4 regions of the Pantoea sp. Lu_F5_004 genome follow, and region 3 is predicted to be linked to each of the others. Evidence: predicted binding sites of a transcription regulator. Region 3 holds the regulator's gene; each other region holds the start of a gene.

Region 1 (3,161 bases), 1.9 Mb from region 3:
GCAGGTCCGGCATAGCTGGAGCCAAGGTTCCATGAGCCATAAAGCTGGGTATCGTTGGGGAACTGCGCGCCACGGGTATATTGCAGATAAGTCATCAGCTTCGGTGTGAGATCGTACTGGAAGGCGATCGACGGCAATATCTGGGTGTCGCTGTTTGGCGATCCATAGAGCGCTGAGACTTCGCTGGCGTCGAGCACGCTACTGTTCGTGGTCAGCGTCGCCACATCACGCGGTCGGGTGTTCTGATAGGCCACGCGCGCGCCCGGCACGATGGCCGCCCGATGTCCGTCAGCATCGAAGCTGATGGTATCCTGCAGATAACCGCCCACGGTGTAGCTACGACTGTCAGCCTGCGGCTGCATGATCGCAGTAAAAGCACTGGCGGGTGGTGACTGACGGAAAGGTCGTTCAGTATCCACCAGACGCGCATTCAGCCCGGCACTCAGTTCATGTCGCCCGACGCTTTTGAGCGCGCCGGCGTCAAAACCGTAGCTGTCGCTATTGTAGTCGGAATAAACGGTTTGCCTGGCAGTGGCACTCGACGGCATGCGGGTATTGTCATGCGCCTGGGTCTGCTGCCAGTAAACGCGGGTCGTCAGGCTGTCGATCAGGTCATTGTAAGGCGTGTACTCATCCGCCAGGCTGATGCCCCAGCGGCGGGTATCACTCTGCTGCTGTGCCGTTCCCCAGACTGTATTGCCTGAAGTGCTCCAGCTGTCGTAATGGCTGTGGTGGGTTTTGTGATAGTAATCGACCGTCGCGCTGAGCTTATGAGCATCATTGGGCTGCCAGATGCCGGAGGTCATAAAGGCATCGGAGTGCCAGTTGGCCGGATAAGCATCGAGCGTGCCGCTGTTATTACGGGTTTCCTGACCGTCGCGGCGGCTGTAAACAAAGATGCCGCGCAGTTCATCGTCACCGGCAGCGGCGGTGATGCCGTTATGCCAGCTGCGACTGGACGAGTCATAGTCGCTCTGATAACTGAATGCGGTCGCTTTTCCGGGATGCAGGTAATCGTCGGGAGACTTATTACGGAACGAGACGTTGCCGCCAATCGAGGTGTTCGGCTGATCCACTGCTGTGGCGCCCTTCTCAATCTCAATACGGCCAAACATATAAGGATCGATGTAATCGCGGCCAATGCCAAAGCTGTCGAGACCTGCGCGTCCTACATAACTGCGGCCAGTGGCCTGCGGCAACGGAATGCCGTCCACATCCAGACCGACTCGGTTGCTCTCGAGGCCACGAATGTTGTAGCCGGTATAACCGGCCCGATCAAAACCGCTCTTACCGGCTGATGAACCGCCACGGGTACCGGTAGCGCTGATCAGCGGTTCATAGCGCATGATCGATCCAAAGTCAGTGGCACCACGCTGTTGCAGATCGCTGGCAGAGAGAGAGGTTTTACTGCCTGCCGTTTTTTTGATTTCCGGTGCCGTCACCGTCATTACCGGTTCGGCACTGCTGCCATAGCGGTCAGAAAGGGTTAGCGTGGCAGATTCACTGCCCGCAGCATAAGTGCAGGTGGTATTGATGAAGGTGGCGAGCAACGCCAGTTGAGTCAGACGCGGTTGCGTCAATCTCCGAAAACGTGGTGACATAGGCGCGAATTACCTGATTAATTGTTAGTATTCGCTCACTTGCTTGCTGGCAACAGTAAAACGGCTCCGCATAAAAGCCGTGAAAAGTCAGAACATCATGCTGGTGTAGTAATTATCGCCCGGAATTTAATGCAACTGATAATCATTATCAATATTATTTACATTTAGATATAAACCACAGCGCACAAATTGTTAACCCGAATGCATTGGCATTTATCAACACGTAAAGGAATAGAGTTATGGCGCAAAAACCTGTGGTTGTTATTCACTACTGTATGCAATGCAACTGGCTGATGCGGTCAGCGTGGATGGCACAGGAACTTCTGCATACCTTCGCTGAGGATCTGGCGGAAGTGACGCTGAAACCGGGCACCGGCGGTATCTTTGAGATTACGCTGGATGAGCATCTGCTGTGGGAACGTAAGCGGGATGGTGGCTTCCCGGATGCAACCACGCTGAAACAGCGTGTGCGGGACATCTGCTTCCCGGATCGTACGCTGGGCCACATCGACAAACACAAAACTGAAATCAGCTAAGTCCGCTATTAGCTGTGGGTGATTTTTTCTGCCGCGTCGTGCAGCGCCTTAATCAGCGTCTGCAGCGCGGCTTCTGAGATATCTTCCTGCGCAAGCCGCCGGTTCAGCGCGACCTTCAACCCATGAATCGCCTGCTCAACAGCAGGAATGCTGCGGTTATTGACCAGAATTGCCAGCGTAGAGAGCCGTGTAATCAGGCTGGTGACCGTTTCACGGTTCTCTGCCAGCTGCGCTTCTCCCGCTGCCGTCAGGCGGTAGGCTTTACGCGTTGCCTGCGCATCCACCACCTGAATCGCCTCCATCTCTTCCAGCAGCGTCAGATTGGGGTAAATGATCCCCGGACTGGGCGAATACTCTCCCTTTGACAGCTCCTCAACAGACTTGATCAGCTCATAGCCGTGCGCGGCATTCTGCGCCAGGAAATGGAGCATCAGCAGGCGAATCTCACTCGCTTCCAGCATCTTTTCACGTCGCTTGCGCCGTCCGCTGCAACTGCCTGCGCGCGCAGTCTGATCGTCAGATGAAGTGGAAGTCGGATGCTGTTTCATGGCCTGCCCTGCTGCGAAAAAAGTGGAATTGATGGTAGTGCGCTGCCTGGCAAAACTCAATTGCCTTAGCGGCTTACTTCTGGTGCCAGTAGGCCACCGCCCGCACGAAATCACTGTTGAGGCCGCGCTGCACCGTGAAGTAGTCACACAGCGCTTTAACAAACTCACCTTCGCCGGTCAGCCAGATAAAGTAATCTTCCGTCGGGATAGAGATCTGATCCAGCCGGGCAATCAGCTGACTGAGCTGCGCTTTCTGCATCTGGCCGCTGCCGAGCCAGTTTGTCGTCACATCAGCCGTATCAGATAAATAGTCGCGGCCCGTCGCTTCATCGGTAAAGGCATAGAGATGCAGCGCCTGCGCCCGGGCGTCACGCTGACGGCGCGCAAAAGCCGGCAACCCGGTTTCATCACAGACGTAGAGCTGGAATGCGTAATCGGTCGGCACCACCAGCGAGCCGCGTGGCCCGCCGACAATC
Region 2 (3,161 bases), 740 kb from region 3:
CCTCCTCCTTGTGTTCCGGCACGTTGTAATAGGCGCTCCATGAGCCGTGCCACTGATTATCCATCTCTTTTTTAGTGATGATGTTCACCACGCCGCCCGCTGCACCGTTACCGTAACGGGCTGCTGCCGGACCGCGGATCACCTCAATGCGATCAATGATCTCTGGCGGCACCCAGTTGGTGTCGCCGCGCGTATCACGCTCGCCACGCCAGCCAAGCCGAACCGCGTTGCGGCTGGTCACCGGCAATCCATCAATCAGAATCAGGGTATTTTCCGGCCCCATGCCGCGGATATCGATCTGGCGATTGTTTCCGCGCTGGCCGCTGGTGGAGTTACCGGTCAGATTGACGCCAGGCATGGTGCGGATAATTTCGGCGACATCGCGTGCGGGTGGATGTTTTTTAATTTCGTCGGCGGTGATGGTCGACACGCCAGGTGCCTGCAACGTCTGCTCGGCGGCGGTCACCATCATGGTCTCGTCGTGGAGGGTATCGGAGGTGCTGCTGTCGATGGCCGGTTCGCGGGTGGCTTCGGCAGCCACGGCACCGGCAGAAATGAGAGAGGCGGTGAAACCCAGTTCAATCATAATGGCTAACGAAAGCCGGGATAACTTTTTCATTTTTCTGTTCCTGGAGTGCCGGCGAGGATGCCACTGCCGGCGTGCCGGTAAAAAAGTAATAACCTTGCCTGCAACGTTTTCCCCTTGTCGCCGGGCCAGTGTCAGAACCGCTTTGCATCAGTCTGAAAGCCGGTGCGGCAGAGAGGATGCACGCGCTCCCTGTCGGGCGGAAACACCCTATTGCAAATGCAAATAATTATCAATACTATTATTCATAACATGCATGACCCTAATCAAGGGTGATCGAAAGATGGCGCGTATGACGTGGTTAAATGAAGAAACCGGCAGTGAACGCTGGTGGCAACAGCAGCAGCAACGGGGCATTCCTCTGGTTGAAGCTGGCGAAAAGGGAACCTGTCAGGTCACCTTTTTCTGGCGCGATCCCCAGGGTGACACGCAGCACTCCGCTACCCGGCGCGTCTGGATCAATATTACCGGCGTAACCGATCATCATCATTCTGCGGTCCCCTCCTCATTAACGCCTGTTCCCGATACCGATGTCTGGTGGTGGCAAACCGCCCTGCCCGCTGACTGGCGCGGCAGCTACTGCCTGATTCCTGATAGTCAGGAAGAGACTTTTACCGGGCAGGCCGATATGCAGTCAGTGCGCCAGTGGTGGCGTCAGAAATTCCCGCAGGCGCAAAGCGACCCGCTGAATCCTTTGCGAAGCTGGGCGGGTGGACGCGGAATGAGGGTCTCGCCACTGCACCTGCCACACGCGCCGGATCAGCAGGTGTGGCGTGCGGTTGATGAAGGCCGTGCCGCCGATATTCCGCTGCAACACTATTTGTGGCGCAGCGAACGGCTGGGAAACCAGCGTCAGATCTGGATCTCTGTTACCGGAGACGCCAGTGCAGGCGATCGTCCGCTGGTACTGCTGCTGGATGGTCAGTTCTGGGCACAGAACATGCCGGTTGCCGGCCCGCTTCAGCAACTGACAGAGGCGGGCGAACTGCCCCCTGCGGTCTATGTCATGATCGACATCATCGACCGCGAACACCGCACGCGTGAGCTGACCTGTAACCCTGACTTCTGGCTGGCGATTCAGCACGAGCTGTTGCCGCAGGTTCAGCGCTGGGCGCCGTTTCGTGCCGACAGCACGCTGGTAGCGGGACAGAGTTTTGGCGGCCTTTCTGCCGCTTACGCCACCCTGACCTGGCCGGAAACCTTTGCTGGAGCGATCAGCCTCTCCGGTTCGTTCTGGTGGCCCGCGCGCGGCGACCCCAATGGCTGGCTGCCACAGCAGTTACAACAGGGTTTGCTGCAGGCACCCCCTCGCCGCTTCTACATGGAAGCGGGACGACGCGAACGGTTGATTCTGGCAGCAAACCAGCAGTTTCAGCGCGATCTGACCGCCGCCGGACATCAGGTCAGCTATCACCCGGTTGAAGGCGGCCACGATGCGCTGTGCTGGCGCGGCGGACTGCTGGCAGGCCTTAAAGCCATGTGGCAATAGCCCTGACCCGCTTATATCCCGCCTTCTGCGCGCCACTGAAAGATATCGGATATGCAGGACAGCGGCGTTAGCGCGCCCGGTGACTGCGGACAGGAGACCGACATGCAACAACTTAACCCTTTCGACGATCCGCAACAGGATTGTCAGGTACTGAAGAACGATCAGCAGCAGTACAGCCTATGGCCCGCCTTTTGTGCGGTTCCGGCAGGATGGCAGCCGGTGTTTGGCCCCGGACCACAGGCTGACTGTCTGAGCTGGCTGAATGAAAACTGGCACGATATCCGTCCGGTTATGACGCAGGACAGAGGCGAAAATGTCTGAGATCACCCTCAACCCGCAGACAGAACAAAAAACGCTGCCACTGGTGGCCGCTCAGCCCGGAATCTGGATCGCTGACCAGCTATCGCCCTATTCCAATGCTTACGCCGTGGCGCATTTTGTCGAACTGCGCGGTGCGCTGAACAGCGCGCTGTTATCACGGGCCATAATTGCTGGCATGCAGGAAGCGGACACACTGAATATGGCCTTTGGCGAGCTGGAGGGTGAACCGCTACAGTGGCCTGAACCCCAGGCTTTCCGCGAGCCTGAGGTGATCGATCTGCGCGACGCCGCCGATCCGGAGGCCGCAGCACGTGCGCTGATGCAGCAGGATATGACCGGCGATCTGCGGGTGCTGAGCGGCGCGCCGCTCTACCATCACAGCCTGTTTCGGCTGGATGAGGATCACTGGTACTGGTATCAGCGATACCATCATCTGGTGGTTGATGGTTTTAGTTTCACCGCCCTGACCCGCCGTATCGCCAATCTCTACAGCGCCTGGCAGCGCGGCGACACGCCGGAGCCAAGCCCGTTCGTGCCGTTCAGCGACGTCGTTGATGAATATCAGCGCTATCAGAAATCTTCGGGCTGGCAGCGCGATCGCCAGTTCTGGCTGGAGAAAGGGGCGCAGTTACCTGCGCCCGCCTCGTTGTCCGCTCTGCCGCTGGCCGGTCAGAGCGCCAGTACCGACCTGCTGCGCCACACGTTTGCCGTGGATCGCGACACGTTTCAGGCTTTGCTGACGCACACCGGGCAGCACAACCTCAG
Region 3 (3,161 bases):
GCGGACTTCGTCGTGTCGAACTGAAAATGAACAGTGACGCCGTCGATGCACTCAATACGCTGGCAGAACAGCGCAATCTCAGCCGTAGCGAACTGATTGAACAGATGCTACTGGCACAGCTCAAACTGGATTAATGCGGGCAAATCGCACGCAGAGGCAAATGTCGGGGCTTTAACCGTTCACCGGTTTTCTCTCGTCTGCTATTATTCGCTGAAATGTGCTGCGGCACACATCTCATCATCAGGATTTAAGAGGTTATTTTACTCATGGCACTCGTAGGCATCTTCTTCGGCAGCGATACCGGCAATACCGAAAACATTGCAAAAATGATCCAGAAACAGCTGGGTACAGATGTTGCAGAAGTCCATGACATCGCAAAAAGCACAAAAGAAGATCTGGAAGCGTTCGATATCCTGCTGCTGGGCATTCCGACCTGGTACTACGGTGAAGCGCAGTGCGACTGGGATGACTTTTTCCCGACGCTGGAAGAGATCGATTTTAACGGCAAGCTGGTTGCGCTGTTTGGCTGTGGCGACCAGGAAGATTACGCAGAGTATTTCTGTGATGCCATGGGCACGATTCGCGACATTATCGAACCGCACGGTGCCGTGATTGTCGGACACTGGCCAACTGAAGGTTATCACTTCGAAGCCTCGAAAGGCCTGGCCGATGACACCCACTTCCTGGGCCTGGCCATTGACGAAGATCGCCAGCCTGAGCTGACCAGCCAGCGTGTGGAGCAGTGGGTTAAGCAGATTTTTGATGAACTGCAGCTGAAAGAGATCATCGAAGCCTGATCCTGCCCGACTCAATGTGAGCGCCAGCTCACATTGAGGCAATGAAAATGCCTATAGAAATAATAGCCACATTTTTTTAACTTTCTCCGTTTAATCTGTAGAATACCCGCATCGATCTTCCGCTTATTTTCTCAGGCGGCAAGACTAAGTGATGTGCTAACAGACCTCTGTCAGAATCTTCCCCGGCCCGGTGACGAATCCCCAATAGCCCATGATGATTCAGACACGCCCTCTGGTTTTCATTTCATCGCTTCAGTTCTATAATGAGACGCAAATGAGAATGAGCACAGATCGACATTCAAGGCGATAAGCCACAAAAGTGAATATTAGTAACAGGACAAAATCCGCATGACTGACAACAACACCGCATTAAAGAAGGCTGGCCTGAAAGTAACGCTGCCCAGACTGAAAATTCTGGAAGTGCTTCAGGAACCTGAGTGCCATCACGTCAGTGCGGAAGATTTGTATAAACGCCTGATCGACATTGGCGAAGAGATTGGCCTGGCGACCGTTTACCGTGTTCTGAACCAGTTTGATGATGCCGGTATTGTGACTCGTCACAACTTTGAAGGCGGCAAGTCTGTCTTCGAACTGACGCAGCAGCATCACCACGATCACCTGATCTGCCTGGATTGCGGCAAGGTTATCGAGTTCAGCGACGAATCGATTGAAACGCGTCAGCGTGAAATCGCGACTCGTCATGGCATCAAGCTGACCAACCACAGCCTCTATCTCTATGGACACTGTACGCTGGGCGACTGCCGTGAAGACGAAACGCTGCACGACCAGTAACGCTGGCGCGGCCTGAAATAAAAAAACCGGTGAATTCACCGGTTTTTTTTCGTCTGTTTTCTGCCCTCAACTCAGGCGACCAGCGTCTCCTGCAGATAGCGCCAGCGTGGAATGGAGCTGCTGCAATCCAGAATGGCCAGCGAAATGCGGCTCTGGTTATTGCCGTTCATCATCTGCATTTCACGATACTGTACGACGATCTCTTTTTCATGATGAGAGAGAATGACATGTTCACAGGTGGCAATGCGCATCCCTTCCCGCTGCCCTTGCAACTGCTGGAAAAGATCCTCGACCTCGTTCAGATTGTACTCTTTGCCCTTTGGGGTCACCATGCGAAATTCAGGATGAAAATAGGACATCAGCAGCTGGAAACTGTCGTCAGATCCGGCTGGCTGATTAAAAATACGTTCAATGAGCTGATGTAAAACGACGACACTGTGTTTGGCTTCCTGGGCGAGAACTGTCATTTTTTTTCCTTCTGTAACCCGCTTTGCAACCTCTGAGAGCGGATAGCCTACCTGAAAGCTGACAATTCACATCCTGAAATTGATTAATTTTTTTAAACTCAGATTACTCCCACAAAGCGGTACTGAACCGGTTGTGGTTAGTGCAGAATAAACGTCGGCGATGGTAAAAATCGGGGCAATAAAAAAGGGCGATAAATCGCCCTTTTGTCATTTTATGAGGTCGGCCTCAAAAAATTTATTCGCCCGTTTTGGTCCAGGTATCACGAAGACCGACGGTGCGGTTAAACACCAGTTGCGTCGGTTTCGAGTAAACGCTGTCGGCGCAGAAATAACCTTCACGTTCAAACTGAAACGGTGTTGTCGGTTCCACATCGCGCAGGCTGGGTTCAACAAAGCCGTTTTTGATGGTCAGTGACTCAGGATTAATGACCGCCAGGAAATCCTCTGCAGCAGCCGGGTTTGGCACACTGAACAGACGGTCATACAGGCGGAACTCAGCTGGCTGCGCGTGATCCGCAGAAACCCAGTGAATTACGCCTTTAACTTTGCGGCCATCGGCTGGATCTTTGCTCAGCGTATCAACATCGCTGGTGCAGTAGATGCAGGTAATGTTGCCCGCTTCATCTTTGGCGACCCGCTCAGCACGAATCACATAGGCGTTACGCAGGCGGACTTCTTTGCCCAGCACCAGACGCTTATATTGTTTGTTCGCCTCTTCACGGAAATCCGCGCGATCGATCCAGATCTCGCGGCTGAACGGCACTTCACGCGTGCCCATCTCCGGTTTACCCGGATGATTTGGCATGGTGACGATTTCGCTATGGCCTGCTGGCAGGTTTTCGATCACCACTTTAAGCGGATCTAAAACCGCCATGGCGCGGGGCGCATTCTCGTTAAGATCATCACGGATACAGGACTCCAGCGAAGCCATCTCCACGATGTTATCCTGCTTAGTCACGCCAATACGACGGCAGAACTCACGGATAGAAGCTGCGGTGTAACCACGACGACGCAGACCTGAAACGGTCAGCATGCGCGGATCGTCCCACCCTTCTACGTGCTTCTCGGTCACCAGCTGAGTGAGTTTACGCTTCGACATCACCGC
Region 4 (3,161 bases), 750 kb from region 3:
CAGGCGGCCCGGCTGTGGTGACTGTGCCAGCCGTCCGCTGGTGAGCGCACCTGTGGCAGCACCCAGCGGAACAGCGGCATACATCAGCCCTAACTCCGTCACGCCGACCTGCCAGTGTGGCGCCAGCGCCGGATAGAGCACGCGCACTGCGCTGGCTAACGTCACCAGCGCGCCGACCAGCGCCGCCATGCCAACAATCGGGCTGGCAAACAGGAATTGCACGCCGCTGGCCAGTGCTTTCAGCGGATGTTCACGCGGCTGCGGCGGTGGCGCAAGCCGCGGCAATCGCAGCAGGGTTAACACCGTCAGCAACGTGCCGAACGCCGCCAGTCCGTAGTTCCACGCCACACCGCCCTGCGCGATGACCAGTCCGGCAATGGCCGGGGAGAGAATCGCGCCAAAGCGCACCGTCAGCATGGTAATCGCACCTGCTTTCATCAGATTTTCACGCCCGACCAGCGCCGGAGTTGCCGCCAGCAGCGCGGTGACGCCTATCGCGCCGAAAAAACCATCCCACAGTCCCAGCACAAAGACGGCGATCACCGACGGCGAAGGGAGCAGGGCATTGATGCATAAGGCGACAAAGCCCAGGCCACAGGTGGATCGGGCAAACAGGATCAGACGTCGGCGCTCATAGCGATCCGCCAGCACGCCGCCAGTCAGCAGGCCGATAAACATGCCGGCACCGGCCAGCGTCACCGCCAGACCCACCAGCAGCGGCGACTGCGTCAGTTGCTGAATCTGAACCGGTACCGCCACCGCCAGCATGCCGAGGGCGACAATGGAGATAAAGCGGGCGATAAAAATGGCGCGAAAGGCGGGGTGGGTTCTCAGCAGGCTGAGATCGATAAAGTGGGAGGGTTTGTTCATAACGTCGCTTTTTTGCACCCATTTTCCTCATCATTGAGTCCGGGAGTCATGGTAACATACAAAAAATCACTAATAACGATAACAAGTATCATTATCATAATGACTCGTGCTGCGATCTCAATGAATCGGTGAAGGTTTAAACGTTATGCGTCAACTTCGTGCAATAGCAGGTTCAGGGATGCTGCTTTTGTTGCTTCTCGCGCTCAGCCTGATGCTGGGCGCCAAATCTATCCCCTTTCATGATGTCACGCAGGCCTTATTCAGCGACTGTAACCGCGTCGATTGTGTCATCGTGCGCGATGCCCGACTGCCGCGCACCCTGGCGGGTCTGCTGGCCGGGATCAGTTTAGGTCTGGCGGGCGCGCTGATGCAGAGCCTGACGCGCAATCCGCTGGCCGATCCCGGCATTCTCGGTATCAACGCCGGTGCGGGCTTTGCGGTGGTGCTGGGCATCGCCCTGTCTGGCGCAGATTCCCCCGCTGACTGGCTTGGCTTTGCCTTTACGGGCGCACTGCTGGCCTCCCTGCTGGTGGCGCTGACCGGCGCGCTGGGCGGTGGCCGCGTTAACCCGGTGCGTCTGACGCTGGCAGGCGTGGCGCTGGGCGCGGTGCTGGAGGGGTTAACCTCTGGTTTATCGCTGCTCAATCCTGACATCTACGATCATCTGCGTTTCTGGCACAGCGGCTCGCTGGATATCCGCAATTTTGCCATTCTGCGCACCACCTTTCCGGCGGTAGTCGCCGGTAGCCTGCTGGCGCTGCTGCTGGCGCGTTCGCTCAACAGCCTGAGTATGGGCGGTGATATGGCGACCGCGCTGGGTACCCGGGTGATGCGTACCCAGTTGGTGGGATTACTGGCTATTGCGCTGCTGAGTGGGGCGGCGACAGCTGCTGTCGGCCCCATCGCTTTTGTCGGCTTAATGACGCCACATCTGTCCCGCTGGCTGCTGGGTAACGATCATCGCTGGATGCTGCCCGGAACCCTTCTTATCACCCCCTGTTTGCTGCTGGCCGCCGATATTCTGGGACGGCTGCTGGTACCGGGTGAACTGCGCGTGTCGATTGTCACGGCCATACTGGGCGCGCCTATGCTGATTGTGCTGGTGCGCCGCAAGTCGGGAAGAGGGCAGCTATGAAACGGGTGATGATTAATGCGCTGATGCTGCTGATGGCCTGCGGGGTGCTGGCCTTTCTGAGCATTACGCGCGGCACCTTACCGCTCTCCGCCAGCCAGTTGTGGGCCCTTATCAACGGCGAGGCGGCGCGCAATATTCAGCTGATTGTGCTGGAGTGGCGACTGCCGCGCGTCATGATGGCGTTGCTGATTGGTGCGGCACTGGGCGTCAGCGGGGCAATTTTTCAGTCGCTGCTGCGCAACCCGCTGGGCAGCCCTGATATTCTGGGTTTCAATACCGGCGCTTACAGCGGCGTGCTGGTGGCGCTGGTGCTGTTCCAGCAAAACATGGAGGGCATGACGCTGGCGGCACTGCTTGGCGGACTGCTCACCGCGGGCGTGGTCTGGCTGTTCAGCTGGCGCAACGGCGTGGAGACCTTTCGTCTGATCATTGTGGGCATCAGCGTGCGGGCGCTGCTGATGGCGCTGAACAGCTGGCTGATTATCAGCGCCTCACTGGAGGCGGCACTGAGCGCCGGGCTCTGGAGCGCCGGTTCACTCAACGGCATTACCTGGGCGAAAACGACGCCGGTGATTACGGTGCTGCTGCTGGCGCTGCTGGCGACAAGCATGCTGGCCCGGCGCATGCGTCTGCTGGAGATGGGTGACGACACTGCCTGCGCGCTGGGCGTACCGGTTGAACGCAGCCGCATTTTGCTGATGCTGACGGGCGTGATCCTCACCGCCGCCTCTACCGCGCTGGTCGGTCCCATCTCCTTTATTGCGCTGCTGGCACCGCAGATTGCTCGTCGGTTGTGTGGCGGTATCAAAGGCGCGCTGCCGCTGGCTGCCTTATGCGGCGCGCTGCTGTTAACCGCCGCGGATTACGCCGCGCAGCACTTTTTCCTGCCTTATCAGCTGCCGGTTGGCGTCATCACGGTTAGCCTGGGCGGACTCTATCTGATTGCTCTACTGGTACGGGAGGCGCGACGCCAATGACAGTGAAAACACGTTTGCAGGGCGACGCGCTGACGCTGGGGTATGACAAAAAAATCGTGGCGGAGAATCTCACCGTCGCGATCCCCGACGGTGAACTGACCGTTATTATTGGCCCCAACGCCTGCGGAAAGTCGACGCTGCTGCGTACCTTAAGCCGTCTGGTCTCGCCCCTGAAAGGC

The links. The regulator Fur, encoded in region 3, represses iron uptake genes when iron is present. The targets are predictions, from matches to a motif close to ATAATAATGAGAACNACTATCAA.
Region 1: a site for Fur is predicted at 1,737-1,759, ahead of ACR8BN_RS03715 (TonB-dependent receptor domain-containing protein). Genes of this name have one in related genera too.
Region 2: a site for Fur is predicted at 806-828, ahead of fes (enterochelin esterase). Genes of this name have one in related genera too.
Region 4: a site for Fur is predicted at 940-962, ahead of fepD (Fe(3+)-siderophore ABC transporter permease). Genes of this name have one in related genera too.

What each region holds. Positions count from the first base shown of each region.
Region 1 covers NZ_CP194946.1:772,078-775,238, reverse strand. Annotated here, with positions in the region: gene ACR8BN_RS03715 (TonB-dependent receptor domain-containing protein) at 1-1,601, opposite strand, end outside; gene ACR8BN_RS03710 (SelT/SelW/SelH family protein) at 1,841-2,137, shown strand; gene ACR8BN_RS03705 (PadR family transcriptional regulator) at 2,146-2,685, opposite strand; gene ACR8BN_RS03700 (siderophore-interacting protein) at 2,759-3,161, opposite strand, start outside.
Region 2 covers NZ_CP194946.1:3,676,933-3,680,093, forward strand. Annotated here, with positions in the region: gene ACR8BN_RS17055 (TonB-dependent siderophore receptor) at 1-619, opposite strand, end outside; gene fes (enterochelin esterase) at 870-2,075, shown strand; gene ACR8BN_RS17065 (MbtH family protein) at 2,178-2,396, shown strand; gene ACR8BN_RS17070 (enterobactin synthase subunit F) at 2,389-3,161, shown strand, end outside.
Region 3 covers NZ_CP194946.1:2,932,870-2,936,030, forward strand. Annotated here, with positions in the region: gene ybfE (LexA regulated protein) at 1-134, shown strand, start outside; gene fldA (flavodoxin FldA) at 267-797, shown strand; gene fur (ferric iron uptake transcriptional regulator) at 1,146-1,589, shown strand; gene ACR8BN_RS13650 (hypothetical protein) at 1,661-2,056, opposite strand; gene glnS (glutamine--tRNA ligase) at 2,292-3,161, opposite strand, start outside.
Region 4 covers NZ_CP194946.1:3,683,903-3,687,063, reverse strand. Annotated here, with positions in the region: gene entS (enterobactin transporter EntS) at 1-870, opposite strand, end outside; gene fepD (Fe(3+)-siderophore ABC transporter permease) at 1,016-2,005, shown strand; gene fepG (iron-enterobactin ABC transporter permease) at 2,002-2,982, shown strand; gene ACR8BN_RS17075 (ATP-binding cassette domain-containing protein) at 2,979-3,161, shown strand, end outside.